3 regions of the Pseudomonas palleroniana genome follow, and region 3 is predicted to be linked to each of the others. Evidence: predicted binding sites of a transcription regulator. Region 3 holds the regulator's gene; each other region holds the start of a gene.

Region 1 (10,803 bases), 2.0 Mb from region 3:
ACTCCAGAACCAGAAAGCGTTTACAGGCGATATCCACAACCGACATCAGGCTGCCGGCGAACTCAGACACCTGGCGGCATCCGTGGAAAATGGCGTCGAATACGTTGGGCAGATTACGCATGAACTGAAGGCCAGGACACTCAACCTGTCGTCTGACAGCAGCTACCGTCCCTCAAGCGGCGGCCAGTCCCCGACCGTTTCGCTTTTACAATACCTCACGGACCACGGGTTGCACTTGCCAACCCGTCACGAAGAGCTGGTCAACCTCGCAACCGCCCTCTCCACTCCCACACCCAAGGCGGCTGTGCAGGGGAACCTCAGCGGTGCGCTGAGGTGGCTTGACCAGGAGAGCCTGCAACAGCTCAAGGCGGATATTCAGGGCGGCACGCTCGGCAACATTAAGCTGAGCCCGTTCAAAACTGTCTTGGACTACCTGCTGGACAATCGGTCGATCTCTCCCGCCGAGCTCGACAACCCGCGCCTGATGATTGAAGCCTTGATCAGCTCCCCCAGGGGCCAGGCCCTGGGCGACGCCATTCAAGCAGTCTTTGCCGCGCGCGGCGTCAAAGGCCCCGGCACCGATTGGCTGCTGGCGGCGCTGCATCTGGGGGTTGATAGCGACGCAGCACAGGGCTTGAACATTGGCGGCTATCACTTGGTTTCGCCTGAGAATGTGGGCAAGACGGCTGCCACGGTTTTCAAGGAACTGGTCGAGCATCTGGTTGCTCGCGGGCAGGCTTCGTCGCCTGAAAAGGCGCTGATCCAGGCGCACCTGGTGTTGGCCAGTCTGGCACCGGAGTTCCGGGTCAAGGGCATCCCGGACACGATCGTCCCAGGCACTCACAGCTGGGTCAGCTTCGCCACCCTGGTCGCCCGTATTGAAGCGAAATCGCCGGGTGCCACGGCAACGATGAACTATGCGCAAATCATGCTGGAAGGCAGCACTGCACCGGTGACCGATGAGGACAGCGCAAGTGAATATGCCGCCCAGGCCAAAGCACTCAAGGAGTGGGCCGTCGCCAACGGTCAGGCCTATCCCTCGACCGAAGCGGCCATGGTTGAAGTGCGCAAGGCGTTCACCGCCCAGATCAACGAGTTGAAGGAGGCGGCGCAAACAGACATAAGGGAACTCCCGACCACTCGGGCCATTGCACTGGAACAGCTGAAAAAGGCCCTGCCGCACATCGACCCGAAATGGTTCGACGAAAAATGCATCACCGTACAGCCCGCACATAAACGCTTTCCAGAACGTTACTCGATACTGGACAGTTACATCGACGGACGCCCTCTGTTCTGGACACCCAACCGTGCCAACTTCTGGAAGGAAGAGGCACGTAACTTCACCAACCTGTTCAGGTCCGAGGAAAACCAGGAGCAGCCTGATCAAACGCCCGCCGCCTGGGTCTCTTCATCCAGCGCGTTCAACTTCGATGAGGTTCGCGAAAAGCTGAAAAGCCTGCCACGCCCAAAAGACCTGTTCGCGCAACAATTCACCGACTTTTCCGATGCGCTGAAAAAAACCACGGCGGCGCAGTACAAATTGCTGCTGGCCAGACAACCGCTGGAAGACCGTCAGCATCTGCAGTTCGGCCAATTGACGGTCCGCAAGGAAGTCAGCTACCACCGGGCGGACCACCCCGTACGAGTGGCCGATGGCGTGCTGTTGGTAGAAACCGAATACAACGGCAAGGTCATCCACTATGCGATTGATCGAAACAAGGGCACCATCACCCGCCGGCATGGGCAGACCTATGATGAATACCCGCCGACCAACGGCACCATCCCCCAACCCGGCAAGCGGTACGACGTGATCAAACCTGCGGGTAACTACCCGGCAGACGTTACGAATGAGAAAAAAGATGCCCGAGGCGCGCCTGACAGTTTCAGCAGTGCCCGGACCCGCTACATCGTCGATGCGGTACTCGACGACATGCGCCTGCCCGAGGTCGAGCGTTATGCCAAAGGTGCCACGACATTCGACACTCAGGTACCGCTGTACGAGACCATTGAACAAATCGTCGTCGGCTTGATTCCATTCAAATCAGGCATCGAGAACATCATCAACGGCAGGATCAAGGAAGGCATTGTTGAAGTTGTTGTCGACCTGTTCGGTTTTGCAATCGGCATTGGTGGCGCACTCAAAGGTGCGAAAGGCGTTGTCGCAGGCGCGTCAGCCCTTTCAAAGGTGGGCCATGCAGGCAAAATCATTGGCCGGGCAGCGGTGGGCGCGCTGAACCCCTTGAGCGGTGTCGATGACCTGGCGCTGGGTGTCCTGCAGGCAGGCAAGAAGGCAGTTATAACGGCAGCCGGCGCCACATACCGCGGGATTCAACATCTACGTGGCCAGCGTAGTGTCAACCTGCTTGAGCTGGCCAAAAAGCCGGACATCGCCGAAGGCACCTACAGGGCACTCAATCACACGGTGGAAAGCCAAGCCCTGGCCAAATTCGATGAGGCATCAGGTCGCTGGTACGCCTTTGACCCGCATACCCAGCAAGCCTTCGGCAAACCGCTGGATAACTTCCGGGTGGCTCCTGCTGGCGCCAATACCGCCGACAGCTTGCACGCGATCGGCAGCGCTGATGCCGTCAAGGCCGCCAGTCAGCAATACGGCCTGGCGGCAAGCGGACGGTTAAAGGCTGGACAACAGACGGTGGAAGACATCGCGGTCATGGTTCAAGGTAACTGGCATCGATACGATGCGTTCAAGAAACAACCCTTCGGGCCACCTTTGAAAGACTTCACCCCTCACCGAATCGCGGCTGGCGGCGAGGTCAGGCCCCTGGACCCGGACCTCCTGGGTTATGAAGCCAAGTACATCGCGGCTGACGAGCTCTCGGCCAAGGGCTTGCAAGGCAATGTCTATGTGGGCCGTGGCCGGAATGAATACGTGAAGATCGACGGGGTGCTTTACAAGTCCAAGCTTAAAGACGGACAACGTGTCATCCGGCATCCCCAGGGCACGGGGCCGGACATTGCGGTCAGGGATCTGGGGGCCTCAGGATGGGAACCTGCCGCCAGAACTGCGCGTTTGCTGGGAGGCAAGAGTGACGCACCCTTGCGTTGGAAATTGGGCGACAGCACCTATGTCGTGCCCATGGACGACATTAAAGTCGTGGAAAACTCAACCACCCCGTTCACGCTCAACTACAAGGGCGTCGAACATAACGTCATCTTCGACAGTTCGGCGGGAGCCTGGAAAGAAAGCAACCTGTCCACCGGTATCGATCCGCTCAACCCTGCCTATTTCTGGCGAAGCGCCAAGGGCAAGTGGCAACGCGGGCCGTTTAACGAATTCATAAAAGCCAGAAAGGCAGATGCGCATACCTACTCGTTCGTTGATGTCATGCCGCCTTCGGCCGTGAAAATCCCCAATGATGTGAAGCCGATCCCCAGAAACCTTCACTATTTCTGGGCGGGTCAAGAGCTCCCACCCAAGCTGATGGATACTCTGCTCAACAACGCCGCCCAGGCGCCTGGGTACAAGTCCATCCTGCATGTGGATGCTGACACCCCAGCCATTTTCAACCAGATAAAGCGCACCCTGGAAAGCAAGGCTCCCGGCCTGGAAGTCAGGAACCTGCGCGAGGATGACGTCTTCAAACAGCTGAAAGGCGATGGGATGTATGACTACTTTCGACAGGGACAAGGGAAAAACCTGGCCGCCGCTTCAGACGTTGCCCGGTACCCTATCCTCAACAAATATGGTGGGTTCTACCTGGATACCGATGATGTGATCCAGGCAAAGGTCGGGGCTGACGGGTTAAATGCCGGCGCGAGTGATGTGCTGCTCAACAAACCGGTTGCCCATAGCCTCACCGGCTATAAGCCGTTCTACAACACCAGCAATTTCGGCACACAAGCAGGCAACCCGGTCATCACCGCAGTGATTGATGAAATGAAAAACAGCTTTGCGGCCAACAAACCCTACTTTGCGGCGAACCGGCCTACGGTGGGCCGTGGGCCTGACGGCCGAGTGCAATACACCCCTGAATTCAATCTCTATGAGGGCAAGATTTTTGAGACTGTGGGGCCAACGCTGTTCAACAAGGTGCTCAAGTCGCAACGGCCTGACATGTACGACTTGGGCTTTGACGGCATTACCAAGGAGTCGCGGCTGGTCAACGGAAAGCTCGAATCACACGGCCCGATAGTCAACATTGAAAACGATGTTCGTCGGTACTACACGCGTCGCGGCATCGTTCCCCCGCAAACGCTGGACAAACAGCTGGACAACCTAAAGCAGCATTACTATCCGCTTCACTACAAGTTCCAGGTCAGGATTGGCGCTGAACACTCCTGGATCAACGCCTGACTTGAAGAGGCTCAATCCTGGGGCTCTGTAGTGCCGGCCTGCGGCGCTTCATCTACCGGTTTGAGCGGCACTTGCGCATCATCCATCAACGACCCCGGGTCTTCATTGCCGGGGTCGTTGAGTTCTTCATCAGGCTCTTTTGACATGACCGTTCCCTCTAACCGCCTTGGGTATCGATATCGGCATCGGTTTCAGGCTTGGGCTCGCGCTCGGGCTTGAAGTCTGGACTGTAGTCGTTTTCCTTGGCCTTGGGGTCTTTGGCCGGCGTCGGGTCCTTGGGGGCATCGGCACCGGTGGCAGGTTGTGGGTGTGGGTTCATGGGGCACCTCTTGGAAAATATCGGCCGGGTAGAGTTAAGGTCACGCTTCCGGCGCTGAAGTTCAATTGATTCAAGACACCGGGTTATCCACCTGGATGTAGAACGCATAGGCGCCCAGCAAGACCCAGAACACCATGAACAACCAGGGCGCACGCATCGAAAACAACAGCGACTTGCGATAGCCCTTGTGCGATGACTCCGTTTCGCAGAACAGCGGCGAGTCGTCATACGCCAGCCCCATCACCGGCTCGCTGCGCAGCAGTTCGCTCTGCTTGTAGTGCCAATGGTCGATGATTTCGTAGGCGGCGCGGATACCCGGCCAGGCGTTCAACGAGCTGAGGATGCCCAGGGCGGCGAGGAATACCGGCACCACCAGCGTGAAGAATTTGCCCCACTCGGGATTGAGATTGCCCATGCCCGAGACGAACGCAATCACCAGGAATGACTGCGCGGTGAGGTAGGCATCGGTGCGGTTGGCCAGGATGCTGGTTTCGTATTGGATCTCTCGGCGATAGAAATCCAGGCGGTCCTTGGGCGAGCCGAAGATCTTGGCGTTGTGTTCGCTGTGATCGGTCAGGGCCGCTTCGGGAGTATCCGGCGAGATGATTCTGGGCACGGCGGTGCTCCATTAAGGTGTCGAGTGTCGTTAGAAGAATCACGGCAAGGTGAAGTTCAAACATTGTCACGCACCCATTTGGCGCACCGCCTGCCCCTGTAGTGAGCGAGCTTGCTCGCGCTGGGCTGCGCAGCGGCCCCAATAAGAGCGGGAGCGCTGCGCACTCCAGCGCGAGCAAGCTCGCTCACTACAGGCGGTTTAGGCACAAGCTTTGCTTAACCCTTTCATCACCCACTACCGCGCTTACCTGCAGGAGCTTTCGTTACCCCCCGACCCAGAGCCGACCCCATAAGAAAGTAAGGACCCGGTCCGCTGGCACTGTGCGCCACGGCCTTATAAAAAATGCGTTTTTTTGAAGCGGCAGTGCCATCAAGCTGCACTCGGCACTGACAAGGTACTGGAATGGCTCGATCTTTCTTTGATGAAATGAATGACGCAAACGGCGTGTGCCGTGCGCACTATCAGGACTTCTCACGCTGGCTGGCCAACACGCCGCCGGAACTGCTGGCCCAGAGGCGTCGCGAAGCTGACCTGTTGTTCCATCGCGCCGGGATCACCTTCACCCTCTATGGCGACGAGCAAGGTACCGAACGCCTGATCCCCTTCGACATCATCCCGCGCAGCATCCCCGCCAGTGAATGGAGCGTGATCGAACGCGGCTGCATTCAGCGAGTCAACGCCCTCAACCTGTTTCTTGCCGACATCTACCACGACCAGCGCATCATCAAGGCCGGCATCATCCCGGCGGACCAGGTGCTGGGCAACGAGGGGTATCAGAAGTCGATGGTCGGCCTGGACCTGCACCGCGGCCTCTACTCGCACATTTCGGGTGTGGACCTGGTCCGCGACGGTGATGGCACCTACTACGTGCTCGAAGACAACCTGCGCACGCCCAGCGGCGTGAGCTACATGCTCGAAGACCGCAAGATGATGATGCGCCTGTTCCCGGAAGTCTTCGCCAAGCAGCGCATTGCACCGGTGGACCACTACCCCAACCTGCTGCTCAAGACCCTGAAAAGCTCCAGCCGCCTGGACAATCCCAATGTGGTGGTACTGACACCCGGGCGCTTCAACAGCGCATTCTTCGAACACGCGTTCCTCGCCCGGGAAATGGGCGTGGAACTGGTCGAAGGCGCCGATCTGTTCGTGCACGACCTCAAGGTGTTCATGCGCACCACCGACGGCCCCAAGGCCGTGGATGTGATTTACCGGCGTATCGACGATGCATTCCTCGACCCACAGGCATTCAACCCGGAGTCCATGCTGGGCGTACCTGGCCTGGTCGCCGCGTACTGTGCGGGCAACGTGGTGCTGGCCAATGCGATTGGCACCGGGGTGGCCGATGACAAGTCGATCTACCCCTATGTGCCGGACATGATCCGCTTCTACCTGAGCGAAGAACCGATCCTGCAAAACGTGCCGACCTTCCAGTGCCGCAAGCCGGATGAACTGTCCCATGTGCTGGCTAACCTGGGCGAGCTGGTGGTCAAGGAAACCCAGGGCTCCGGCGGCTACGGCATGCTGGTGGGCCCGGCCTCGACGGCCGCCGAGATCGAAGATTTCCGCCAACGCATCAAGGCCCGCCCCCACGCCTACATCGCCCAGCCCACCTTGAGCCTGTCGACCTGCCCCACCTTTGTCGAAAACGGTATCGCGCCACGGCATATCGACCTGCGACCGTTTGTGTTGTCGGGCAAGGAAACCCGCCTGGTGCCCGGCGGCCTGACCCGCGTGGCGTTGAAGGAAGGTTCGCTGATCGTCAACTCGTCGCAAGGCGGCGGAACCAAAGACACCTGGGTGGTGGAGGACTGAGTATGTTGAGTAGAACCGCCGCAGATCTGTACTGGATGTCCCGCTACCTGGAACGTGCCGAGAACCTGGCGCGCATGCTGGAAGTCAGTTACTCGCTGTCGTTGATGCCCCAGGCCGGGCGCAGCGATGGCCTGGACGAACTGGCGATGTCGTTGCTCAGCAGCGGCACCCTGGACAGCTACCTCGAACGCCATAAGCACCTGGACGCCGAGCGCATGTTGCATTTCTTCGCCCTCGACGCGGAAAACCCCGCCAGTATCTACAACTGCCTGCGCGCCGCCCGGGGCAATGCCCATGCGGTACACGGGCGCATCACCGCCGACATGTGGGAAAACCTCAACGCCACCTGGCTGGAAATGCGCAGCATCGCCGCCGGCGGTCTGGCACGCCACGGCATCAGCCACTTCTGCGACTGGGTCAAGCAGCGCTCGCACCTGTTCCGAGGCGCGACCTCGGGCACCATCATGCGCAATGATGCCTATCGGTTTATCCGCCTGGGCACCTTTGTCGAGCGCGCGGACAACACCTTGCGCCTGCTGGATGCGCGCTACGAGATGTTTGGCGAAGAGTCGGAAGAAGTCAGCGACCTGTCGGCACGCGGTTATTACCAGTGGAGCGCGCTGCTGCGCGCGTTGTCGTCGTTCGAGGCGTACACCGAGTTGTACCCGAATGCGCTGAACGCACGCTCGGTGTCGCAGTTGCTGCTATTGCGCAGCGATGTACCGCGTTCGTTGCATGCGTGCATCGAGGAACTGAGCCATATCCTGGCGGACCTGCCCGGCAGTTACGGGCGCTCGGCGCAGCGCCTGGCGGCGGAGTTCGAGGCGCGACTGCGCTATACCGGCATCGATGAAATCCTTGAAGACGGCTTGCATAGCCGGCTGACCGAGTTCATCGACACCGTGCGCGAGTTGGCGCGGGCGATTCATAGCTCTTACCTGGAAGTCGTCTGAGGCGCGGCCACGAGTGTGGTCCGCAGGTGGTTGGGTTGGGCATCACTCAATCAACCACCAACGCGGCAACAATTGGCGCACCCGCGCCTCGCCAAAGCGGTCATCGATCAACATCACCACACCTCGGTCCTGTTGGCTGCGGATCACCCTCCCCGCCGCCTGCACCACTTTCTGCAGGCCGGGGTACAAATAGGTGTAGTCGTAGCCCGAACCGAAGATCGCGCCCATGCGCGCTTTCATCTGTTCGTTGATCGGGTTCAGTTGCGGCAGCCCCAAGGTCGCGACAAATGCCCCGATCAAGCGCGCGCCGGGTAAATCAATGCCTTCGCCAAACGCACCGCCCAGCACGGCAAAGCCGACCCCCTGGCTGTGCTGGGTGAATTGGTCGAGAAACGCCTGCCGCTGCGCCTCGGCCATGCCGCGTGACTGCAACCACAACGCAACCTGCGGGTGCCGCTCGGCCATCAACTGCGCCACCTGTTGCAGGTAATCGAAGCTTGAGAAAAACGCCAGGTAGTTGCCCGGTTGCGCGGCGAACTGCTGGGCAATCAACTCGACGATCGGCTCCAGCGAAGCCTGGCGGTGCACGAACCGTGTGGAGATCTGATCAACAATACGTACGCGCAGTTGCTCGGCCTTGAACGGTGACTCCACGTCGATCCAGGCGGTGTCCGCCGGCAAGCCAAGCAGGTCGGCGTAATAGTGACGCGGGCTCAGGGTCGCGGAAAACAGCACGCTGCTGCGGGCCGCCGTCAGCCGGGGCCGGATGAATTCGGCGGGCACCAGGTTGCGCAAGCACAGGGTTGAAGCGCTGCGTTTGCCGCCGAACGGGCGCTTGCTGATATCGAAGAGAAAATGTTCGTCGAACAACTCGGCCACCTTGGCAAATTGCAGCGCTTCGAAGTAGAACGCTTGCAAGTCGCCGGACAGCGCCTCGGGGTGGTCGTTGAAGTACTCGCCCATGGCGCTGGCGGTCAGGCTCAGGGCCTGGAGCAGTTTGTCGGGCTTGCTCGCATACGCCTGGTACGGCGCGAGCTGGTCCTTGTGCAGCGCATTCCACTCACGGTTGAGGCGCTGCAAAGGCTTTTTCAAGGGGTCGGGGGCGACGTCGCGCAAGGTCTTGAGTGCATAGGAGTCGAGGCTGGCGCTGTACATCGCACGCGCGCGCTCCACCAGGTTATGGGCTTCGTCCACCAGCACGGCGGCGCGCCATTGGTTGAGCTGGGCCAGGCCGAACAGCATGGCGCCAAAGTCGAAATAGTAGTTGTAGTCGGCGACCACCACGTCGCTCCAGCGCGCCATTTCCTGGCTCAGGTAATACGGGCAGACCTCGTGGGCCAGCGCCACCTCGCGCAGGTTGCGCTGGTCCAGCAGGCGTACCTGGGACGCTGCCTTGCGTGCGGCCGGCAGGCGGTCGTAAAAACCTTTGGCCAATGGGCAGGCATCGCCATGACAGGCTTTGTCCGGGTGTTCGCAAGCCTTGTCCCGCGCGACCAGCTCGAGCACGCGCAGCGGCAGATCGGGGCTGCTGTCGTAGAGCACCTGCGCCGCGTCCAGGGCGAGTTTGCGTCCGGGGGTCTTGGCCGTGAGGAAGAACACCTTGTCCAGTTGCTGGGGCGCCAGTGCCTTGAGCATCGGGAAAATCGTGCCGACGGTCTTGCCGATGCCGGTCGGCGCCTGGGCCATCAGGCAACGGCCGGTACTGACGGCCTTGTACACTGCCTCGGCCAACGGGCGCTGGCCGGGGCGAAAGGCCGCATGCGGGAACGCCAGGCGTTGCGCCGCGCTGTTACGCGCGTCGCGATGCTGCATCTCGCGCTCGGCCCAACCAAGGAACAGCGCACATTGCTGGTTGAAGAACTGCTCCAGCTCCACTGCGGTGAAACGCTGGTTGAGCAGGGTTTCGCCTTCGCCGACGATGTCGAAGTACACCAGCGCCAGGTCAATCTCGCCAAGGCCGAGCTTGCGGCACATCAGCCAGCCGTAGACCTTGACCTGGGCCCAATGCAATTGCCGGTGGTTGGCGGGCTGGGCGCCGAGGTCGCCGCGATAGGTTTTGACTTCCTCCAGGCGATTGGCATCCGGGTCATAGCCGTCCGCCCTGCCCCGCACCTTCAGTTGTGCATATTCGCCTTCGAGGGCGACTTCGTTTTGATAATGCGCGCTGCGCCGCGAAGCCACCGTGCGATGCCCGACGATGCCTTCCTGGGCGCTGGGTGACGGTGTGAAGCGCAGGTCCAGGTCACCGACCTTGGCCGTGAACTCACACAACGCGCGTACCGCGACGCTGTAGCTCAAGCCGGCTGCGCCCAACGCACGTAGCACACCGTGACCGGCATCTGGTACTCGCCGCAGAACTCCAGCCAACGCAGCTGGTTGTCTTGCAGGCGGTCGCCCGGCCCCTTGACCTCGATCATGCGGTAGGTTTTGCGGGCGGGCCAGAACTGGATCAGGTCCGGCATGCCGGTCCGGTTGGCGCGGATGTCCAGCAGCAAGCGTTCAAACCAATAGCGCAAGTGCTCGGCGGGCAAACAGTCCAGGGCTTGCTCCAGCAGCGCTTCGCTGAGCAGGTTCCAGAACACGAAAGGCGATTGGATGCCCCATTTGTCTGCGTAGCGCTGGCGGATGCTGGTTTTGTAGCGCTCATCTTGCAACTGCTCGAAACAGGCCGCGAACAGCGGTGCACGGCGCTGATGAAAATCTTCGCTGTGCAAATCCGCCGGCCCTCGCTGGAACGGGTGGAAAAACGCCCCCGGCAACGGCGCAAAAATCACGTCCCAGCACAGCA
Region 2 (10,803 bases), 620 kb from region 3:
TGGTGGTGAACGCGAACAGGCGCGGGTGGCCCAGGCTTTCCAGGCAGCTGGCAAGGTCGGCGTGGCGCTTGAGGGTGGCGTACTCGTGGTAGTCCAACCCGGCGCGACGCAGGCGCTTGTCGTCCATGTCGAAGCCCAGCGGCTCGATCAAATGCAGGTGGCAGCCACTATTGGCGCACAGCCTGATAACGTTGCCGGTATTCGGCGGAATTTCTGGTTGAAAAAGGATGACGTGAAACATGCACGGCTCCGAAGGCAAAGATGCGTTGCATTCTACCCCTGAAGACGACCCAAGGCCGAAGCTATTGCCACGGGTCATGGGCTCTTTGGCGATTGTCGGCCTGATGATCGGCTTGATGATCGGCCGCCTGACCACACCCGACCCGGTCGAGTTGCAGCAGGTCGAGACCCGCGCGGATGGCATGGTGGTGTGGTTCAACAGCGAACCCAAGCTGCACGGCGAGCATATCGACGGCGCGGTGGCGTTGCTGTTCGACGCCCAGGGCAAGGCTGGCGGTGGGCAACTCAAGGTCAACGACAAGGATGTGAACTGGCGCGTGCGCAAGACCGATCGCGGCTTGCTGCTCAACCTGGTGGCCGCGCGACCGTTGCGTGGAGAGTGGAACGGGGGAAAAACCGACGGCCGCTGGCGGCTGGAGATCCATCTCCGGGAGGAATAAAAGAGGGAGTTCCCGGCCTGCCTGTACCAGGGCTCCCAAAACGGGTGTGGGGCACGATGCTGTTAGCATCAAGCGCCCCGGTGTAAAGAGGGGATTCTCGGCCTGCCTGTACCAACGTCCCCGAAACTGGGTTGTACAAGGGGTAATGCAGGGCGCGTGCCAGAACTTGTAATTTGTACCGAAAAAAGTCTCCAGAAAGCGAAAAGCCCCGAAATACGGGGCTTTGGTGTTTTTGGTTTTCAGATTTTTCTCAGCTTGGCTGAGATTTTAAGCATTGCATCTGTGCGCGATGACGGTTCGTGGTGCATTGAAGCGGTGCACGAAGATCGGGTTTGATCGTTCCCACGCTCCGCGTGGGAATGCATCCTGTGACGCTCCGCGTCATGACTCTAAAAGCGGACGCAGAGCGTCCAGGGCGGCATTCCCAGGCAGAGCGTGGGAACGATCAGAGACCTGATACTCAGCCTTCATCACCCTCATCATCATCCCCGCCATCGACCTTCATCCCCAGTTCCTTGATCTTGCGAGTCAGGGTATTGCGGCCCCAGCCCAGTAGCACGGCGGCGTCGCGGCGGCGGCCGGCGGTGTGCTTCAGGGCGGTTTCGATCATGATTCGCTCGAAGGCCGGCACAGCGCTGTCCAGCAGGTTCGACTGGCCACGTGCCAGGGCCTGATCAGCCCATTGGCGCAGCGCCTGCTCCCAGTTGGTCACGGGGGCCGAATCTTGCGGCAGGCTCAACAGCTCCGGCGGCAGATCACTGATATGCACTTCGCGTCCGGACGCCATCACGGTGATCCAGCGGCAGGTGTTCTCCAGCTGGCGCACGTTGCCGGGCCACGGCAGGTTCTTCAGGTATTCCTCGGTCTCGCTCTTGAGCAGCTTCGGTTCGACGGCCAGTTCCTGGGCTGCACGGCTGAGGAAGTGGCGGGCAAGGGTCGGGATGTCTTCACGGCGATCCGACATGCGTGGGATGTGGATACGGATGACGTTCAAGCGGTGGAACAAGTCCTCACGGAATTTGCCCGCGTGCACCAGGGTTTCCAGGTTCTGGTGGGTCGCGGCGATGATGCGCACGTCCACTTTGACGGGGGTATGCCCGCCGACACGGTAGAACTCACCATCGGCCAGCACGCGCAGCAAGCGCGTCTGGGTGTCGGCCGGCATGTCGCCGATTTCGTCGAGGAACAACGTGCCGCCATCGGCTTGTTCAAAGCGGCCACGGCGCAGGTTGGCGGCACCGGTGAAGGCACCTTTTTCATGGCCGAACAACTCGGACTCCATCAAGTCCTTCGGGATCGCCGCCATGTTCAGGGCGATGAACGGCGAGGCTGCCCGTGGGCTGTGACGGTGCAGGGCATGGGCCACCAGTTCTTTACCGGTGCCCGATTCGCCGTTGATCAGCACGGTGATGTTGGAATGGCTCAAGCGCCCGATGGCACGAAAGACTTCCTGCATCGCCGGCGCTTCACCGATGATTTCCGGAGTGCGGGTCAGGGTCGGCGGGGCTTCCTGGTTTTGCTGTTCCTGGGCGTGTTGGTTGGCGCGCTTGACCAGCGCCACCGCTTCGTCCACGTCGAACGGCTTGGGCAGATATTCAAAGGCGCCGCCCTGATAGGACGCGACAGCGCTGTCCAGGTCGGAGTGCGCCGTCATGATGATCACCGGCAAGCGCGGGTGCTGCTCGCGGATGCGTGCCAGCAAGTCCAGGCCACTGGCGCCGGGCATGCGGATGTCGGAGATGATCACGTCCGGCTGTTGGCGGGCCAGGCGGCTCATCACGCCGTCGGCGCTGTCGAAGCTCTGGGTGGCCATGCCTTCCTGTTGCAAGGCTTTTTCGAGGACCCAGCGGATAGAACGGTCGTCATCGACGATCCACACAGTTTCACTACGGCTCATGTCGATGGGGCTCCTTGTTCCAGTGGTAGAAAGATCGAGAAGGTGGTGTGGCCAGGATGGCTCTCACATTCGATCAGACCCTGGTGCTGGCTGATGATGTTCTGGGTAATGGCCAGGCCCAGCCCGGTACCGTCCGGGCGGCCGCTGACCATGGGAAAGAAGATGGTTTCCTGAAGTTCCGCCGGAATTCCGGGGCCGTTGTCGATGATTTCGACTTTGGTCACCAGGCGATGGCGCACATGCCCGATGGTGAACTGGCGCAGGGCACGGGTGCGCAGGCTGATGCGGCCCAGGCGCAGTTCGTTCTGGCTGCTGATGGCCTGCATGGCGTTGCGCACGATATTGAGCACCGCCTGGATCATCTGTTCGCGGTCGATCAATACGTCGGGAATGCTCGGGTCGTAGTCGCGTACCAGGGTGATACAGCCTTGGCTTTCGGCTTCCACGAGCTGGCAGACGCGCTCCAGGACTTCATGCACGTTGGTCAGCGCCAGCGACGGCAGCTTGTTGGAGCCGAGCATGCGGTCCACAAGGTTACGCAGGCGGTCGGCTTCTTCGATGATGACGTTGGTGTAGTCCTTGAGATGCTCCTCCGGCAACTCGCGGGCCAGCAACTGCGCCGCGCCGCGAATGCCGCCCAGCGGGTTCTTGATCTCATGGGCGAGGCCGCGCACCAGCATTTTGCTGGTTTCCTGCTTGGACAGTTGGGCCTCTTCCTTGGTGATGCGCAGCAGGCGGTCGCGAGGGTGTACTTCCAGCAGCAGCAAGGTGGCGCCGTTGCTCAGGATCGGGGTCACGGCGTAGTCGACGGTCAGCGTCTGGCCGGTGAGGGCGGTCAGCATCGCCTCGCGCTTGGTGAACGGGTGTGCCTGCTCCACTGCCTGGCGCAACGAGCTCAGGGCCTCGGCCGACTCGGTGAACAATTCGCTGATGAACTGCCCATGGCTGCGCTGGCCACTGATAGCCAGGAGCATCTCCGCCGCCGGGTTCATGTACTCAAGGCGCAGGTCGTCATTGAGCAGAATGGTTGCGGTGGTCAGGTTGTCGAGTAACAAACGGTGCAGTGCATCGCTGATGGTCATCAGGACCTCTTTTGGAGCAAGGCGCGGGCTTGAGGCACACGCTGATACCAGGAAAATGCAAAAACCAAACCAAGGCTCCGAAAAGAAGCGCGAAACCTCTGGAATGGGGGGTTAAGGCGCGAAACTGTGGCGTTCTGCCAGCTTGATCGTGAAGTTTCGAACCAAAATGGGCTGGACAGAGGGGAAGAGTGCAACCTGACGCACCAATATAGTGCTGTTTTGAAAGGTCCGTTCAGGAAAGCCAGGCGGCTTTCCTGGCGGTCAGCCTTTGAAGATGCACAGCTCAGCCGTGGCGCGAATCATCGCCAGTTGCCGCATTGGGTCGTTCAGTGGTTCATGGACGGCCTGTGCCAGCCATTGCGGGCACTGCGGGTCGGTGCGTTGCGGAGTGAAATCCGCCAGTTGCTGGAGCATGCGCTTTTGCAGTTCGTCCAGTCGTGGGCGAATCTGCTTTACCAGATCCGGGCGTGGCTCGTCGGGCGCCTTGCCCTGGAACTGCCAGTCGGACAGCAGGGTGTATTGCACCAGTTTGTTGGCTTCGATCTGCGCCGAGAAGAATTGCTCCGCCGCGTCAGGTGCCAGTTTGTAGGTCGGTGCCTGGGCGGCGACGCTGGCGATCACCTCTTGTTCGCGCTTCTTGTCTTCCACTGGCTTGTGGCTGTCCCATTTGCTCAGGGCGACCTGGTCAGCGATCTCCAGGCGTTCGGCGATGCTGTTGAGCAGTGGTTCCAGGGTGGGCGGCGCGGCGCTCGCACTGACACTGACGAATAACAGGGCTGACAAAAGTCTATGTTTCAACGCAGATCTCCTTGTGGGGGGGGGCTTGCTCCCGATGGGGCCTGTGAATACAGGTGCTGGCTGACACTCTGCCATCGGGAGCAGGCCCCCTCCCACATTTTTAATAAAACCGAGGCAAAAAAAGACCTCCCGAAGGAGGTCTTTTTCGTCATCACGCTACGTCAAGCAGCGCTACTGGATCAGCAGCTGTAGTACAGCTCGTATTCCAGTGGGTGTACGAAGGTGCGTACTTTGATTTCTTCTTCGCTTTTCAGCTCGATGTAGGCATCGATGAAGTCGTCGCTGAATACGCCGCCTTTGGTCAGGAACGCACGACCTTTGTCCAGCTCTTCCAGGGCTTCTTTCAGGCTGCCGCACACTTGTGGGATCTCTTTGGCCTCTTCAGGCGGCAGGTCGTACAAGTTTTTGTCGGCGGCATCGCCAGGGTGGATCTTGTTCTGGATACCGTCCAGGCCAGCCATTACCAGGGCAGCGAAGGCCAGGTATGGGTTGGCTGCCGGATCCGGGAAGCGGGCTTCGATACGGCGAGCGCGAGGGCTGGACACGTAAGGAATACGGATCGAAGCGGAACGGTTACGCGCCGAGTAGGCCAGCATCACCGGAGCTTCGAAGCCTGGGACCAGACGCTTGTAGGAGTTGGTCGACGGGTTGGTGAAGCCGTTCAGGGCCTTACCGTGCTTGATGATACCGCCGATGAAGTACAGGGCAGTGTCGGACAGGCCGGCATAACCTTCGCCGGCGAAGGTGTTCTTGCCTTCTTTGGCGATGGACAGGTGAACGTGCATACCCGAACCGTTATCGCCGTACAGTGGCTTAGGCATGAAGGTTGCGGTACGGCCGTAGGCGTCAGCCACGTTGTGTACGCAGTACTTCAGGGTCTGAACTTCGTCAGCCTTGGCAACCAGGGTGTTGAACTTCACACCGATTTCGTTCTGGCCGGCAGTCGCCACTTCGTGGTGGTGAACTTCGATGACCAGGCCCATTTCTTCCATGGCGTTGCACATGGAGGTACGGATTTCGTGGTCGTGGTCGAACGGCGGAACTGGGAAGTAGCCACCTTTGATACCTGGACGGTGGCCTTTGTTGCCGCCTTCCACGTCCTGGTCGGACATCCACGAACCTTGCTCGGAGAAGATCTTGAACATGGAGCCGGAGATGTCGGACTTGAACTTGACCGAATCAAAGATGAAGAATTCTGGCTCAGGGCCTACGAATACGGTGTCGCCGATACCGGTCGACTTCAGGTATTCCTCGGCACGCTTGGCGATCGCACGTGGGTCGCGGTCGTAGCCTTGCATGGTCGAAGGCTCGATCACATCGCAAACGAGGATCAGGGTTGGGTCTTCGGTGAACGGGTCGAGAACGGCAGTGCTGTCGTCCGGCATCAGGATCATGTCGGAGGCTTCGATGCCTTTCCAGCCGGCGATGGAGGAACCGTCGAACATTTTGCCTTCTTCGAAGAAAGCATCATCCAGCGCATCACGCGCCGGCATGGTCACGTGGTGCTGAGTACCTTTGGTGTCCGTGAAGCGCAGATCAATCCATTTAACGTCATGATCTTTGATGAGTTGAACCGACTTCGACATAGTGTCCTCCGGGTGGCTTCGGGCTGGGTAGTGGAGTTAGCCCTTAGAATGTGGGTGATGCCGGCGCGGATAGTCCGCCAAGGCAACCTGCCTCACAAGAGAGCAAATTGCATGCCAGTGCGCCAACATGGGTTTTCCGCTCCAAAAACGCCCCTATAAAGGTGCATTGCGACAAAAGCCTAGAAATTGCGCACCTCAATGTAGCGCAGAGGAGCGAAAATGCACCTTATTAGTGCATTGTGTGTGCTGTGTATATTAACTGGTTAAACCTTGAGCGATTTCCGCTATAATCCGCGCCCCCCTTTTTCAGCAGGCCCGGCGCGCGCTGTTTCCATGAAATTAATCGTTAAAGTCTTCCCCGAGATCACCATTAAAAGCCGACCGGTACGGACGCGTTTCATCCGTCAGTTGGCCAAGAACATCCGTGCCGTGCTCCGTGACCTGGACCCGGCTGTGGTGGTGAATGGCGTGTGGGACAATCTCGAGCTGGAAACCCGTGTCACCGACGCCAAGGCCTTGAAGGACATGACCGAGCGCCTGAGCTGCATGCCGGGCATCGCGCATTTCCTGCAGGTGGATGAATACCCGCTGGGCGACTTCGACGACATCACCGAAAAGTGCAAGCAGCACTACGGCAGTTCGCTTGAAGGCAAGATCTTTTCTGTGCGTTGCAAGCGTGCCGGCAAGCATCCGTTCAGCTCCATGGATGTCGAGAAATATGTCGGCAGCAAGCTGCGTCGTGAGTGCGGCGCAGCGGGAATTTCGCTGAAAACGCCGGAAATCGAAGTCCGAATCGAAATTCGCGACCAACGGTTGTTTGTCATCCACAGCCAGCACAACAGCATCGGCGGCTACCCGCTGGGCGCCCTGGAACAGACCCTGGTATTGATGTCCGGCGGTTTCGATTCCACGGTGGCGGCCTACCAGATCATGCGCCGCGGCCTGATGAGCCACTTCTGCTTCTTTAACCTGGGCGGGCGTGCACACGAATTGGGCGTGATGGAAGTTGCGCACTTTATCTGGAAGAAATACGGCAGCTCCCAACGCGTGCTATTTGTGAGCGTACCGTTCGAGGAAGTGCTGGGCGAAATTCTCGGCAAAGTCGATAACAGTCATATGGGCGTGGTATTGAAGCGTATGATGTTGCGCGCCGCGTCGAGCATTGCCGACCGTCTGCATATCGACGCGCTGGTGACCGGCGAGGCGATCTCCCAGGTTTCGAGCCAGACGCTGCCGAACCTGTCGCTGATCGATTGCGTGACCGAAAAGCTGGTATTGCGCCCGCTGATCGCCAGCCACAAGCAGGACATCATCGACCTGGCGCAAGAAATCGGCACCGCCGACTTTGCCAGGCACATGCCCGAGTACTGCGGGGTCATCTCGGTGAACCCCAAGACCCATGCCAAGCGCCACCGCGTGGAGCATGAAGAGAAAGAATTCGATATGGCCGTTCTGGAGCGTGCGCTCGAGAACGCCAAACTGGTGCCGATTGATCGCGTAATCGATGAATTGGGCCAGGATGTACAGATCGAAGAAGTCAGCGAGGCTCTGGCCGGCCAGATCGTCATCGACATCCGTCACCCGGATGCCGCTGAAGATGAACCGCTGGAAATTGCTGGCATCGACGTGCAAACGCTGCCGTTCTACGCACTGAACGCGCGTTTCAAGGAACTGGATGACAGCCGTCAGTACCTGCTGTATTGCGACAAAGGCGTGATGAGTCGCCTGCATGCCCACCATTTGCTCAGTGAGGGGCATGCCAATGTGCGCGTTTATCGACCGAGCTAAGAGCCCGGGGCTGTTTGCCTGTGGCCTGCGTCACCGGCCCCCCGACTCTGCCGTCAAGCTGTAACGGCAAGGCCTGACTCTATTGTTAATCGCTGCCACGACCTGTCAGCACACCGAATCCTCTGATCGAGATACACAAGTGATCGAAAATCTACGTAACATCGCCATCATTGCTCACGTTGACCATGGTAAAACCACCCTGGTAGACAAACTCCTGCGTCAATCCGGCACCCTGGAGCGCAACGAGCTCAACGACGAGCGCGTGATGGACTCCAACGACCAGGAAAAAGAGCGCGGTATTACCATCCTGGCAAAAAACACCGCCATCAACTGGAACGGCTACCACATCAACATCGTGGACACCCCGGGCCACGCCGACTTCGGCGGCGAAGTAGAACGCGTAATGTCGATGGTCGACTCCGTTCTGCTGCTGGTTGACGCTCAAGACGGCCCTATGCCGCAAACCCGTTTCGTGACCAAGAAGGCGTTCGAAGCCGGCCTGCGTCCGATCGTGTGCATCAACAAGGTTGACCGTCCAGGCGCGCGTCCGGACTGGGTTCTGGACCAGATCTTCGACCTGTTCGACAACCTGGGTGCCACCGAAGAACAGCTGGACTTCAAAGTCGTCTACGCCTCGGCCCTGAACGGTATTGCCGGTCTGGACCACAACGACATGGCTGAAGACATGACCCCGCTGTACCAGTCGATCGTCGACAACGTACCAGCGCCGGCTGTTGACCGTGACGGTCCGTTCCAGATGCAGATCTCCGCACTGGACTACAACAGCTTCCTGGGTGTTATCGGCGTTGGCCGTATCGCTCGTGGTCGCGTCAAGCCGAACACCCCGGTTGTGGCTATCAGCGCCGACGGCAAGAAGCGCAACGGTCGTATCCTGAAGCTGATGGGTCACCACGGCCTGCACCGCATCGACGTTGAAGAAGCGGCAGCCGGTGACATCGTGTGCATCAGCGGTATGGACTCGCTGTTCATCTCTGACACCTTGTGCCACCCGGATACTCCGGAGGCGATGAAGCCTCTGACCGTTGACGAGCCAACCGTTTCCATGACCTTCCAGGTAAACGACTCGCCTTTCTGCGGTAAAGAAGGCAAGTTCGTGACCTCCCGTAACATCAAGGAGCGTCTGGACAAAGAGCTGCTGTACAACGTTGCACTGCGCGTTGAAGAAGGCGACTCGGCTGACAAGTTCAAGGTTTCCGGCCGTGGTGAGCTGCACCTCTCGGTACTGATCGAAACCATGCGTCGCGAAGGCTTCGAAATGGGTGTTGGTCGTCCTGAAGTGATCATCCGTCAGGTTGACGGCGTGAAGCAGGAACCGTTCGAAAACGTCACCATCGACACCCCTGAAGAATCCCAGGGCAAGGTCATGGAAGAGATGGGCCTGCGTAAGGGCGACCTGACCAACATGGTGCCGGATGGCAAAGGCCGTGTGCGTCTGGAATACAACATCCCTGCTCGTGGTCTGATCGGTTTCCGTAACCAGTTCCTGACCCTGACCAACGGTGCTGGCATCCTGACCTCGATCTTCGATCGCTACGACACCATGAAGTCCGGCGACATGTCCGGCCGTCAGAACGGTGTTCTGGTATCGGTAGAAACCGGCAAGGCGCTGACCTACTCCCTGGAAACCCTCCAGGCACGTGGCAAGCTGTTCGTTGAACACGGTCAAGAGATCTACAACGGCCAGATCGTTGGTCTGAACAGCCGTGACAACGACATGGGCGTCAACCCAACCAAAGGCAAGAAGCTCGACAACATGCGTGCTTCGGGTAAAGACGAAACCATCGCCCTGGTTCCACCTGTTCGCTTCACCCTGGAACAGGCTCTGGAATTCATCCAGGACGACGAGCTGTGCGAAGTTACACCTAAGTCGATCCGTCTGCGCAAGAAGATCCTGGACGAAGGCGAGCGTACCCGCGCTGCCAAGAAAGCCAAGAACTGAGTTAGCTCAGGCTGAATAAAAACGCCCCCGGTCGAAAGGCCGGGGGCGTTTTTTTATGCCTGATCGTTCCCACGCTCTGCGTGGGAATGCCTCTTGGGACGCTCTGCGTCCCATCAAGAGCGGACGCAGAGCGTCCAGGGATGCGTTCCCACGCAGAGCGTGGGAACGATCATCACGATCATCAGAACTTGTCGAGAGTCTTGAAGTTGGTCTCGCGCACCACTTCTTTCGGCTTGTATGCGCAATAACCCGGCCGCGGCCCGATCTTCGGGTGGTTGCGGCAGGTATCCGGGCGCTTGTCATAAATAGTGCAGAAGCGCGTCTTACGATCCAGGTACAGGCAGTCGTTGTTGCTCATACGCTGCAGGGTAAAAATTTCCGACTTGGAATTGAAGCGCTCGACAATGCCTTCCTTCTGCAACCGCTTGGCGATGTTCTTCGGCGGGTCGCCGCGCTCGAATTCATCGACGATACCAATGCGGATCAGGTCCTTGATCTTCACTTCGACCGGCAGCGTGCAGCAGCTGGACACGCAGCCGCCGCACATGTGGGCGGAATATTTCTGCCAGGTCTCAAGACGGTCGAGTTCCGCGGCGGCGATCAGTTGAGGCTTCATCAGGGTTCCAAAAGGTGGGGCTGTATCCGGGCGCGCGATCATACCGGGATTGGTGGTTTTTTGAACAATATTTTGCGGGTTTCAGCTCAAAGGCTGATCGGCACGACCCCTGCATTAAATTCGCGCATAGGTGAATGAGTAAAAAAACTGCCGAACCAGCACGTCTACCGTCTGTCAGACCGACTAGGCTCTAGCAACTCCTTCAATCTCGCCCGAGGTCGCACCGATGTCTCAGGAACCGCTTGCACGAGAAGCAGAGGTAGCCGCATTTCGCGATGCCGTCTTGACCAAACTCACCTACGCGGTGGGCAAGGACCCGGATCACGCCTTCGACCATGACTGGTTCGAAGCCATTGCCCTGGCCGCCCGCGACCAGATGGTCGATCATTGGATGGA
Region 3 (10,803 bases):
CAGCACGTCGCAATGAATGTGCTTGGCGCGTACTTCCTCGAGCAACTCCGGGAAGCGGGAGAGGTGGCTGGGCAGGTTGCGGGCGTCAATCGATACGGCCACCAACGGCTGCGCCAGTTCGGTATGGATCAACGCACGTTCCGCCAATTCAGGCAGCAGACCGGCGGGTAAGTTGTCGATGCAATAAAAACCGCTGTCCTCAAGAACATTGAGAGCGGTGCTTTTACCTGAGCCGGAACGGCCGCTGACGATGATCAAACGCATGATTACTGCCCGTTTTGTTCATCCAGGACAACCTGATAGAGCGCCTCGTTGCTGCTGGCGCTGCGTAGTTTGTCGCGTACTTCCTTGCGGTCGAGCATGCTGGCGATCTGCCGAAGCAGTTCCAGGTGTGCGTCGGTGGCGGCCTGTGGGACCAGTAGCACGAACAGCAGGTCGACCGGGGCGCCGTCGATGGCGTCGAAATCGATGGGCGCTTCCAAGTGCAGCAGGGCGCTCACGGGCGCTTCACAACCTTTGAGGCGGCAGTGCGGAATGGCGATGCCATTGCCAAAACCGGTAGAGCCGAGTTTTTCACGGGCAACCAGCGCCTCGAAGACATCCTGCATCTCCAGATCCGGCACTTCGCGGCTGATCAGGTTGGCAATTTGTTCGAGGGCTTTTTTCTTGCTGCCGCCCGGCACGTTCACAAGGGAACGGCCGGGGGTCAGGATGGTTTCAAGTCGGATCATGGGAGGGGCGTTAGCGACCTGTACCTTGCATCAGGTGCAGATTCTTTTCCTTATGCTTTATGAGTTGGCGGTCGAGCTTGTCGTAGAGCGAGTCGATCGCCGCGTACATGTCTTCATGTTCCGCATTGGCGACGAGCTTGGCATTCGGTACGTGCAGGGTGGCCTCGATTTTCTGCTTGAGCTTATCGACCTCCATGATGACCTGCACGTTGGTGATCTTGTCAAAATGCCCCGCAAGCTTGTTCAGCTTGCTTTCGGTGTATTCACGCAGGGGTTTGGTGACTTCCAGCTGGTGTCCACTGATGTTGACTTGCATACAGCTTCTCCTTCGTTGCCAGTGCATAAAGCGGCAGGCCGGGGTGCCTGCCACTGGAACGCTGTGGCCCGCCCGTCACATCAAACGCTTACGCTCGCTGGAAGGCGCGATCCCGAGGGACTCGCGGTACTTGGCGACGGTTCGACGGGCGACCTGAATGCCTTGTGCCTCCAGTAAACCAGCGATCTTACTGTCACTCAATGGCTTTTTCTGATTTTCCGCGGCAACCAGTTTTTTGATGATCGCGCGGATTGCCGTGGACGAGCATTCGCCGCCTTCGGAGGTGCTGACGTGGCTTGAGAAAAAGTATTTCAACTCATAAATACCCCGGGGGGTATGCATGAATTTTTGCGTGGTTACCCGGGAGATCGTCGACTCGTGCATGCCCACTGCTTCGGCGATATCGTGCAGCACAAGCGGTTTCATCGCTTCGTCGCCATACTCCAGGAAGCCGCGCTGATGCTCGACGATCTGGGTGGCCACTTTCATCAGGGTTTCGTTGCGGCTTTGCAGGCTCTTGATGAACCAGCGGGCTTCCTGCAGTTGGTTGCGCATGAAGGTGTTGTCGGCGCTGGTGTCGGCGCGGCGCACAAAGCCTGCATATTGCGGGTTGACTCGCAGGCGCGGCACCGACTCCTGGTTCAGCTCGACGAGCCAGCGCTCATTGTCCTTGCGCACGATTACGTCGGGCACGACATACTCGGCTTCGCTGGACTCGATCTGTGAGCCTGGGCGCGGGTTGAGGCTCTGTACCAGCTCGATCACCTGGCGCAGGTCGTCTTCCTTGAGCTTCATGCGGCGCATCAACTGGCTGTAGTCGCGGCTGCCCAGCAGGTCGATATAGTCGGTCACCAGGCGCTGGGCTTCGACCAGCCAAGGGGTCTTGGCGGGCAGCTGGCGCAATTGCAACAGCAGGCATTCGCTGAGTGTACGGGCACCGATGCCGGCGGGCTCGAACTGCTGGATGCGGTGCAGGACGGCTTCGATTTCGTCCAGTTCGATGTCCAGTTCCGGGTCGAATGCCTCGAGGATTTCATCAAGGGTTTCGTCCAGGTAGCCCTGGTTGTTGATGCAGTCGATCAGTGTTACGGCGATCAGGCGGTCGGTGTCGGACATCGGCGCCAGGTTCAACTGCCACAACAGATGGCTTTGCAGGCTCTCGCCGGCGGACGTGCGGGTGGTGAAGTCCCACTCGTCATCGTCGCTGCTGGGCAGGCTGCTGGCGCTGGTCTGGTAGACGTCTTCCCAGGCGGTATCCACGGGAAGCTCGTTGGGGATGCGTTCGTTCCATTCGCCGTCCTCGAGGTTGTCCACCGTAGGGGCGGTTTCCTGATAGGAGGGTTCCTGCACGTCGGAGTTGGGTTTTTGCTCGATGTTGTCGGCCAGCGGGTCCGTATTATCGAAGTCGTCGCCGTCTTCCTGGCGTTCGAGCATCGGATTGGACTCCAGGGCCTCCTGGATTTCCTGTTGCAGGTCCAGGGTCGACAATTGGAGCAGGCGGATGGCCTGTTGCAGCTGCGGTGTCATCGTCAGCTGCTGGCCCATTCTCAGGACTAGCGATGGTTTCATGGCAGGGGCTTAACACCTTATTCGCCGGCGCATTGCGCCATCCACGACAGGGCGCGTGAGCGCCAAACATAAGCAAATTATATGCCTGATATCGGGGGCTTTGCCTAGAGCGCGGTAACAATAAAAAGCCTGAGGTTTTTATTGACTACCGCGCGCATTGGCAATAGCCGTGACACCGCGGTGTTTACAAGCGGAACTCGTGGCCCAGGTACACTTCCTTGACCAGTTCGTTGGCCAGAATGGTCGCGGAGTCACCTTCGGCGATCAGTTGGCCATCGTTGACGATATAGGCGGTTTCACAGATATCCAGCGTCTCGCGAACGTTGTGATCGGTGATCAGTACGCCGATGCCCTTGGCCTTGAGGTGGTGGATGATCTGTTTGATGTCGCCAACCGAGATCGGGTCGACGCCGGCAAAGGGTTCGTCCAGCAGGATGAACTTCGGTGCGGTGGCCAGGGCGCGGGCGATCTCCACTCGGCGACGCTCACCACCGGACAGGCTCATGCCGAGGTTGTCGCGAATGTGGTTGATGTGGAATTCCTGCAGCAGGCTTTCCAGCTCTTTGCGGCGGCCATCACGGTCGAGTTCCTTGCGGGTCTCCAGGATCGCCATGATGTTGTCGGCCACCGACAGTTTGCGGAAGATCGACGCTTCCTGCGGAAGATAGCCGATGCCGGCCCGAGCACGACCGTGCATGGGCTGGTGGCTGACATCCAGGTCGTCGATCAGCACGCGACCCTGATCCGCCTGGACCAGGCCGACGATCATATAGAAGCAAGTGGTCTTGCCGGCACCGTTGGGGCCGAGCAAACCGACGATCTGGCCACTGTCGATCGACAAGCTGACGTCGCGCACGACCTGACGGCTTTTATAGGCCTTGGCCAGATGCTGGGCTTTCAGGGTTGCCATTACTCGGCCTTCTTCTTCGGCTGGATAACCATGTCGACACGCGGACGAGGTGCGCTGACCTTGTTGCCATTGGCGCGACCGGCGTTGGCGATCTGTTTCACGGTGTCATAGGTGATTTTTTCACCTTCCGTGGAGTTGCCGTCGGTGCTGATCACTTTGGCCTGGTCGATCAAAATGATGCGGTTTTGCTGGGCGTGGTACTGGATGGTCTTGCCGTAGCCCTTCATCGGTCCCGGATCGGTCGCGGCTTGCTTCTGCTCGAAGTAAGCCAGGTTGCCCACCGAGGTCACCACGTCGATGTCGCCAGCGGGGGTGCGAGTGAGCGTCACCGTGTTGCCGGTGATTTTCATCGAGCCCTGGGTAATGATCACATCGCCCGTGTAGGTAGCAATGCCTTTCTTGTCGTCCAATTGGGCATCGTTGGCCTGGATGTGGATCGGTTGCTGGCTATCGTTCGGCAGAGCCCAGGCGCTCACGCTTCCCAGTGCTGCGCCCAGACCGAGCAAAATAGGGAGGGTTTTAACGAGCCTCATACTGTCCTCTTACGTTCGATAGCAGGTGTATCCTGCTTTCTTTCAAATACGCTTTCATTCCCTTGCCAGTCGATACACCGCCAGCGCCGTCGATTCTAACGTCTTGCTCGGTCTGCGCATATTGCTGTTGTGGGAATACGGTCATGCGACTGCTGGTGATGATGGTGTCGCGCTTCTGTTCGTCGGTGCGCGCAATGCGCACCGAATCGATCAACTCTACCTGGGTGCCGTCCGGGTTGACTTCGCCGCGCAGGCTCGTGACATGCCAAGGGAACTCGGTGCCACGGTACAGGTTCATGTCCGGGTTGGTCAGCAAAGTGACCTCGGACGCTTTCAAATGTTCGACCTTGTCCGCCGTCATCTCGTACTGCACCTTGCCGTCGGGCAGGAACTGCACGCTGTAGGCGTTGGTTGCGTAATAGTCGATAGCGCCTGCATCAACCTGCACGACAGGTTTGTCGAGGAAGCGCTCCGGGCTGATATTCCAGTAGCCCACCGCCAGGAAGATCGCGGCGATGACTCCGAATAACAGGAAGTTGCGAATCTTTTTGCTCAGCATAAAACGCTCTATAGGTAGGCGGCGTGGGCCGCTTCAAGACTGCCCTGGGCGCGCAGGATCAATTCGCAGAACTCGCGGGCGGCACCTTCACCGCCACGGGCAGTGGTGACGCCATGCGCGTGTTCACGCACAAAAGCTGCGGCGTTCGCGACGGCCATGCCCAGGCCCACCCGGCGAATGACCGGCAGGTCGGGCAGGTCATCGCCCAAGTAGGCGACCTGCTCATAGCTTAGGTTGAGTTGGCCAAGAAGCTCGTCCAGAACCACCAGTTTATCCTCACGGCCCTGATAGAGGTGAGGAATCCCCAGGTTTTGTGCGCGGCGTTCCACAACGGGTGTCTTTCGACCGCTGATAATCGCGGTTTGCACGCCCGCGGCCATCAACATTTTGATGCCTTGGCCATCAAGCGTGTTGAAAGTCTTGAATTCGCTGCCATCCTCGAGGAAATACAGGCGGCCATCGGTCAGCACGCCATCGACGTCGAAAATCGCCAGTTTGATGTTCTTTCCGCGTTGCAGCAGGTCGTCGGTCATTTACATCACTCCCGCACGCAGTAAGTCGTGCATGTTCAACGCGCCAATCGGGCGGTCGTCGCTGTCGACTACCACCAGCGCGCCGATCTTGTGGTCTTCCATGATCTTCAGGGCTTCGGCCGCGAGCATTTCCGGGCGGGCCGTCTTGCCGTGGGGCGTCATCACCGCATCGATGGTTGCGGTGTGGATATCAATGGTACGGTCCAGGGTTCGGCGCAGGTCGCCGTCGGTGAAGACTCCGGCCAGGCGTCCGTCGGTCTCCAGGATCACGGTCATGCCCAGGCCCTTGCGGGTCATCTCCATCAACGCGTCCTTGAGCAACGTGCCGCGTTGGACGTGGGGCAGTTCATCGCCGGCATGCATGACGTTTTCCACCTTCAGCAGCAGGCGACGGCCCAGGGCGCCGCCCGGGTGGGAGAACGCGAAGTCTTCAGCGGTAAAGCCGCGAGCCTCCAGCAGCGCTACGGCCAGGGCGTCGCCCATGACCAGGGCCGCGGTGGTCGAAGAGGTCGGAGCCAGGTTCAGTGGGCAGGCTTCATGGGCCACATGCACGTTCAAGTTGACTTCGGCAGCCTTGGCCAGCGTCGATTCCGGGTTGCCGGTGAGGCTGATCATCTTGATGCCCAGGCGCTTGATCAGCGGCAGCAAGGTCACGATTTCGTTGGTGGTGCCGGAGTTGGACAGCGCCAGGATGATGTCATCCTTGGTGATCATGCCCATGTCGCCATGGCTGGCTTCGGCCGGATGTACAAAAAACGCGGTGGTGCCGGTGCTTGCCAGTGTGGCGGCAATCTTGTTGCCGACATGGCCGGATTTGCCCATGCCGACCACGACAACGCGGCCCTTACTGGCCAGGATCATCTCGCAGGCACGCACGAAATCCGCGTCGATATGGGCCAGTAAACCTTCTACGGCTTCCAGTTCGAGGCGAATGGTACGTTGTGCGGATTGAATGAGGTCGCTGGATTGGCTCATGTCTGAAGTCGTATAGCCTGACGAAAAGTCGGCGATTATAGCGGTAATGATCAATTCCCTCACGCAAGTTCGTCAGGCTTTATTCGTTGAGCGCTTGAGATTCGTGCTCAGCAACGTTTTTTCCCTGTCGTGAATCTGAACAAGCGCTGTTCCGGCCTTGGGGGCGCTGTACCAGCAGTGATATAGTTCGCCGCCAGTTCGGTCCGCTCAGCCCATGTGGATAATTATTGCGCAGGCGTTGCTAACGAAAGTCGCATACCGGGTGTCTGAGTGAAAGGCTGCATCCCAAGGAGATTAGATGAGTGCCGATAACGCCTACGCGGTCGAGCTGAAGGGCCTTACCTTCAAGCGCGGGACGCGCAGCATCTTCAATAACGTCGATATTCGCATTCCCCGTGGCAAGGTCACGGGAATCATGGGGCCTTCCGGCTGTGGCAAAACCACCTTATTGCGCCTGATGGGCATGCAATTGCGCCCCAGTGCCGGTGAAGTGTGGGTCAATGGCCAGAACCTGCCGACGCTGTCGCGCAGCGATCTGTTCGATGCGCGCAAGCACATGGGGGTGCTGTTCCAGAGCGGCGCGCTGTTTACCGACCTCGATGTTTTCGAAAACGTAGCGTTTCCGCTGCGGGTGCATACCCAGCTGTCCGACGAGATGATCCGTGACATCGTGTTGTTGAAACTGCAGGCCGTTGGCCTTCGTGGTGCCATCGACCTGATGCCCGACGAGTTGTCCGGCGGCATGAAACGCCGTGTCGCCCTTGCGCGGGCTATTGCCCTCGACCCACAAATCCTCATGTATGACGAGCCTTTCGTCGGCCAGGACCCCATCGCCATGGGCGTGCTGGTACGCCTGATCCGCTTGCTCAATGATGCGCTGGGGATCACCAGCATCGTGGTGTCCCACGATCTGGCCGAGACCGCGAGCATCGCTGACTACCTCTATGTAGTGGGTGATGGCCAGGTGCTGGGGCAGGGTACGCCGGAGGAGCTGATGAATGCCGATAACCCGCGTATCCGCCAGTTCATGACCGGCGATCCCGATGGCCCGGTGCCTTTTCACTTTCCGGCAGCGGACTACCGCTCAGATCTTCTGGGGAAGCGCTGATGCGCAAGACATCTCTTATCGAGAAGGTTCGCCTTTTCGGCCGCTCAGGCATCGACATCGTCGAAGTGCTGGGTCGCTCGACTATTTTCCTGTTTCACGCCTTGCTCGGTCGCGGCGGCATCGGCGGCGGCTTTGGGTTGCTGGTCAAGCAGCTGCATGCGGTCGGCGTGATGTCCCTGGTGATCATCGTCGTCTCGGGCGTATTCATCGGCATGGTGCTGGCGTTGCAGGGCTTCAATATTCTTTCCAGCTACGGTTCGGAGCAGGCGGTAGGGCAGATGGTCGCCCTGACGCTGCTGCGTGAGCTTGGTCCGGTGGTCACCGCGTTGCTGTTCGCCGGGCGCGCCGGTTCGGCGCTGACTGCCGAGATCGGCAACATGAAGTCCACCGAGCAACTGTCCAGCCTGGAAATGATCGGCGTAGACCCGCTCAAATACATTGTTGCCCCGCGCCTGTGGGCCGGCTTCATTTCCCTTCCATTGCTGGCGATGATTTTCAGCGTGGTGGGTATCTGGGGCGGTTCTTGGGTGGCGGTGGACTGGCTGGGGGTCTATGACGGCTCCTACTGGGCCAACATGCAAAACAGCGTGACGTTCAGTGGCGATGTGCTCAACGGCATCATCAAGAGTATCGTTTTCGCCTTTGTAGTGACCTGGATCGCCGTATTCCAAGGCTACGACTGTGAACCCACCTCAGAAGGGATCAGTCGCGCCACCACCAAGACCGTTGTGTACGCCTCGCTGGCCGTACTGGGCCTTGACTTCATTTTGACCGCCTTGATGTTTGGAGATTTCTGATGCAAAACCGCACTGTGGAAATCGGTGTCGGCCTTTTCTTGCTGGCTGGCATCCTGGCTTTACTGTTGCTGGCGCTGCGCGTCAGCGGCCTTTCGGCCAGCCCCACCGCCGATACTTATAAACTTTACGCATACTTTGACAATATCGCCGGTTTGACGGTCAGAGCTAAAGTGACCATGGCCGGTGTGACCATCGGCAAGGTCACGGCAATCGATCTGGATCGCGACAGCTTCACCGGTCGAGTGACCATGCAAGTGGATAAGAAGGTAGATAATCTGCCGACGGACTCCACTGCATCTATCCTCACTGCGGGTCTGCTGGGCGAAAAATACATCGGTATCAGCGTGGGCGGGGAAACAGCCCTGCTCAAGGATGGTTCGACAATCCACGACACACAGTCGTCGTTGGTGCTTGAAGACCTGATCGGTAAATTCCTGCTCAATACGGTCAATAAAGACGCCAAATGAGGAACCTGTTCATGATCTCTACCTTGCGACGCGGCCTGCTGGTACTGCTTGCAGCGCTGCCGCTGATGGCCAACGCGGCAGGTTCTGCGCACGATCTGGTGCAGGACACGACCAACAAGATGCTGGCGGACTTGAAAGCCAACAAAGAGCAATACAAACAAGACCCAAGCCAGTTCTACAACGCCCTGAACACTATTGTCGGGCCTGTGGTTGACGCCGAAGGCATTTCCAGAAGCATCATGACGGTCAAGTACTCGCGCAAGGCAACCCCAGCGCAGATGCAGACCTTCCAGGAAAACTTCAAGAGGGGCCTGTTCCAGTTCTACGGCAATGCGCTGCTTGAGTACAACAACCAGGGCATTACCGTTGCTCCGGCCGGCGATGAGTCGGGCGACCGCACCAGCGTGAACATGAGCGTCAAAGGCAACAACGGTGCCGTCTACCCTGTGCAGTACACGCTGGAGAAGGTCAACGGCGAGTGGAAGCTGCGCAACGTGATCATCAACGGCATCAATATCGGCAAGCTGTTCCGTGACCAGTTCGCCGATGCCATGCAGCGCAACGGCAACGACCTGGACAAGACCATCAATGGTTGGGCGGGTGAAGTGGCCAAGGCCAAGGAAGCTTCCGATAAAGAAGCTGGGAAGTCCGCGCAATGACCGAGTCGGCTGTTCGTCTTGGCGATGCCGGCGAGCTGCTGCTCAGCGGCGTGCTGGACTACCGCACCGGGCCTGCGCTGCGCAAGCAGGGCCAGGCGTTGATCAAGTCCAGCACCGCGCCCGCTCTGGTGCTCGATTGCTCGGCGGTGACCAAGTCCAGCAGCGTCGGCTTGTCGTTGTTGCTGTGCTTCATGCGGGATGCCGAGGCTGCTAAAAAGCCTGTGAGTATCCGCGCGTTGCCCGAAGATATGCGTGAAATTGCCCAGGTCAGTGGCCTGACCGAGCTGTTGGCGCATCCTTAATAGCTATTATCAAGAAAGCCCCCCGTCAGAGTCCTGCTATGCGGGGTTCGCAGGCGCGGGGCTTTTTTGTATGATGTGCGACCCGTGCGCACTGGGCGCCGATAGAGGTTGAGCATGCAGGCCCTAGAAGTTAAGAGCTTCCTTGAAGGAAAGCTGCCGGAAACGATCGTAGAAGTTGAAGGCGAAGGCTGCAATTTCCAGCTGAACGTGATTAGCGATGAACTGGCGGCATTGAGCCCGGTCAAGCGTCAACAGCAGATCTATGCCCATTTGAACCCGTGGATCACCGATGGCAGCATCCACGCGGTCACTATGAAATTTTTCAGCCGCGCGGCTTGGTCCGAGCGCACCTGAGCCCCCAAGGCGTCGAGATTCTTATGGATAAATTGATTATTACCGGTGGTGCCCGCCTTGATGGCGAGATTCGCATTTCCGGTGCGAAAAACTCCGCCTTGCCGATCCTGGCAGCGACCCTGCTGTGCGATGGCCCGGTGACTGTGGCCAACTTGCCGCACCTGCACGACATCACCACCATGATCGAACTGTTCGGTCGCATGGGTATCGAGCCGGTCATCGACGAGAAACTGGCGGTCGAAATCGACCCGCGCACCATCAAGACCCTGGTTGCCCCGTATGAATTGGTGAAAACCATGCGTGCGTCGATCCTGGTACTGGGCCCGATGGTTGCCCGTTTCGGCGAAGCCGAAGTGGCCCTGCCTGGCGGTTGTGCCATCGGTTCGCGCCCGGTTGACCTGCACATCCGTGGCCTTGAAGCCATGGGCGCGATCATCGACGTCGAAGGTGGCTACATCAAGGCCAAGGCGCCGGAAGGCGGCTTGCGTGGCGCCAACTTCTTCTTCGATACCGTCAGTGTGACCGGTACCGAGAACATCATGATGGCCGCTGCCCTGGCCAATGGTCGCAGCGTCCTGCAAAACGCCGCGCGTGAGCCGGAAGTGGTCGACCTGGCGAATTTCCTGATCGCCATGGGTGCCAACATCAGCGGCGCCGGCACCGACACCATTACCATCGACGGTGTGAAGCGTCTGCACTCGGCCACCTACAAAGTGATGCCGGACCGTATCGAAACCGGCACCTACCTGGTTGCCGCCGCCGTGACCGGTGGCCGCGTGAAGGTCAAGGACACCGATCCGACCATCCTCGAAGCCGTCCTGGAAAAACTCAAGGAAGCCGGTGCTGAAATCACCACCGGTGAAGACTGGATCGAGCTGGACATGCACGGCAAGCGAGCCAAAGCCGTTAACTTGCGCACTGCTCCTTACCCGGCGTTCCCGACTGACATGCAAGCGCAGTTCATCTCCTTGAACGCAATTGCCGAAGGCA

Evidence for each region. The regulator sigma-54, encoded in region 3, starts transcription at its own class of promoters, with help from an activator protein. The targets are predictions, from matches to a motif close to ANTGGCATNNANNTTGCTNT.
Region 1: the regulator sigma-54 is predicted to act here: its motif matches at 5,449-5,468, upstream of MJP36_RS16855 (circularly permuted type 2 ATP-grasp protein).
Region 2: the regulator sigma-54 is predicted to act here: its motif matches at 6,143-6,162, upstream of glnA (glutamate--ammonia ligase).

The regions. Positions count from the first base shown of each region.
Region 1 is NZ_CP092411.1:3,700,374-3,711,176, forward strand. It holds gene MJP36_RS16840 (glycosyltransferase) at 1-4,315, shown strand, start outside; gene MJP36_RS27940 (hypothetical protein) at 4,327-4,461, opposite strand; gene MJP36_RS16845 (hypothetical protein) at 4,473-4,634, opposite strand; gene MJP36_RS16850 (hypothetical protein) at 4,705-5,250, opposite strand; gene MJP36_RS16855 (circularly permuted type 2 ATP-grasp protein) at 5,653-7,062, shown strand; gene MJP36_RS16860 (alpha-E domain-containing protein) at 7,065-8,015, shown strand; gene MJP36_RS16865 (ATP-dependent DNA helicase) at 8,058-10,313, opposite strand; partial or broken gene MJP36_RS16870 (VRR-NUC domain-containing protein) at 10,310-10,803, opposite strand, start outside.
Region 2 is NZ_CP092411.1:89,545-100,347, reverse strand. It holds gene MJP36_RS00415 (tRNA (cytidine(34)-2'-O)-methyltransferase) at 1-241, opposite strand, end outside; gene MJP36_RS00410 (hypothetical protein) at 240-680, shown strand; gene ntrC (nitrogen regulation protein NR(I)) at 1,141-2,577, opposite strand; gene glnL (nitrogen regulation protein NR(II)) at 2,574-3,659, opposite strand; gene MJP36_RS00395 (chorismate mutase) at 3,921-4,457, opposite strand; gene glnA (glutamate--ammonia ligase) at 4,637-6,043, opposite strand; gene thiI (tRNA uracil 4-sulfurtransferase ThiI) at 6,377-7,831, shown strand; gene typA (translational GTPase TypA) at 7,971-9,791, shown strand; gene MJP36_RS00375 (YkgJ family cysteine cluster protein) at 9,973-10,407, opposite strand; gene MJP36_RS00370 (glycogen/starch/alpha-glucan phosphorylase) at 10,634-10,803, shown strand, end outside.
Region 3 is NZ_CP092411.1:5,678,384-5,689,186, reverse strand. It holds gene rapZ (RNase adapter RapZ) at 1-264, opposite strand, end outside; gene ptsN (PTS IIA-like nitrogen regulatory protein PtsN) at 267-731, opposite strand; gene hpf (ribosome hibernation-promoting factor, HPF/YfiA family) at 742-1,047, opposite strand; gene MJP36_RS25570 (RNA polymerase factor sigma-54) at 1,123-2,616, opposite strand; gene lptB (LPS export ABC transporter ATP-binding protein) at 2,801-3,526, opposite strand; gene lptA (lipopolysaccharide transport periplasmic protein LptA) at 3,526-4,059, opposite strand; gene lptC (LPS export ABC transporter periplasmic protein LptC) at 4,046-4,618, opposite strand; gene MJP36_RS25550 (KdsC family phosphatase) at 4,627-5,151, opposite strand; gene MJP36_RS25545 (KpsF/GutQ family sugar-phosphate isomerase) at 5,152-6,126, opposite strand; gene MJP36_RS25540 (ATP-binding cassette domain-containing protein) at 6,425-7,234, shown strand; gene mlaE (lipid asymmetry maintenance ABC transporter permease subunit MlaE) at 7,234-8,031, shown strand; gene mlaD (outer membrane lipid asymmetry maintenance protein MlaD) at 8,031-8,498, shown strand; gene MJP36_RS25525 (MlaC/ttg2D family ABC transporter substrate-binding protein) at 8,510-9,157, shown strand; gene MJP36_RS25520 (STAS domain-containing protein) at 9,154-9,459, shown strand; gene MJP36_RS25515 (BolA family protein) at 9,574-9,813, shown strand; gene murA (UDP-N-acetylglucosamine 1-carboxyvinyltransferase) at 9,837-10,803, shown strand, end outside.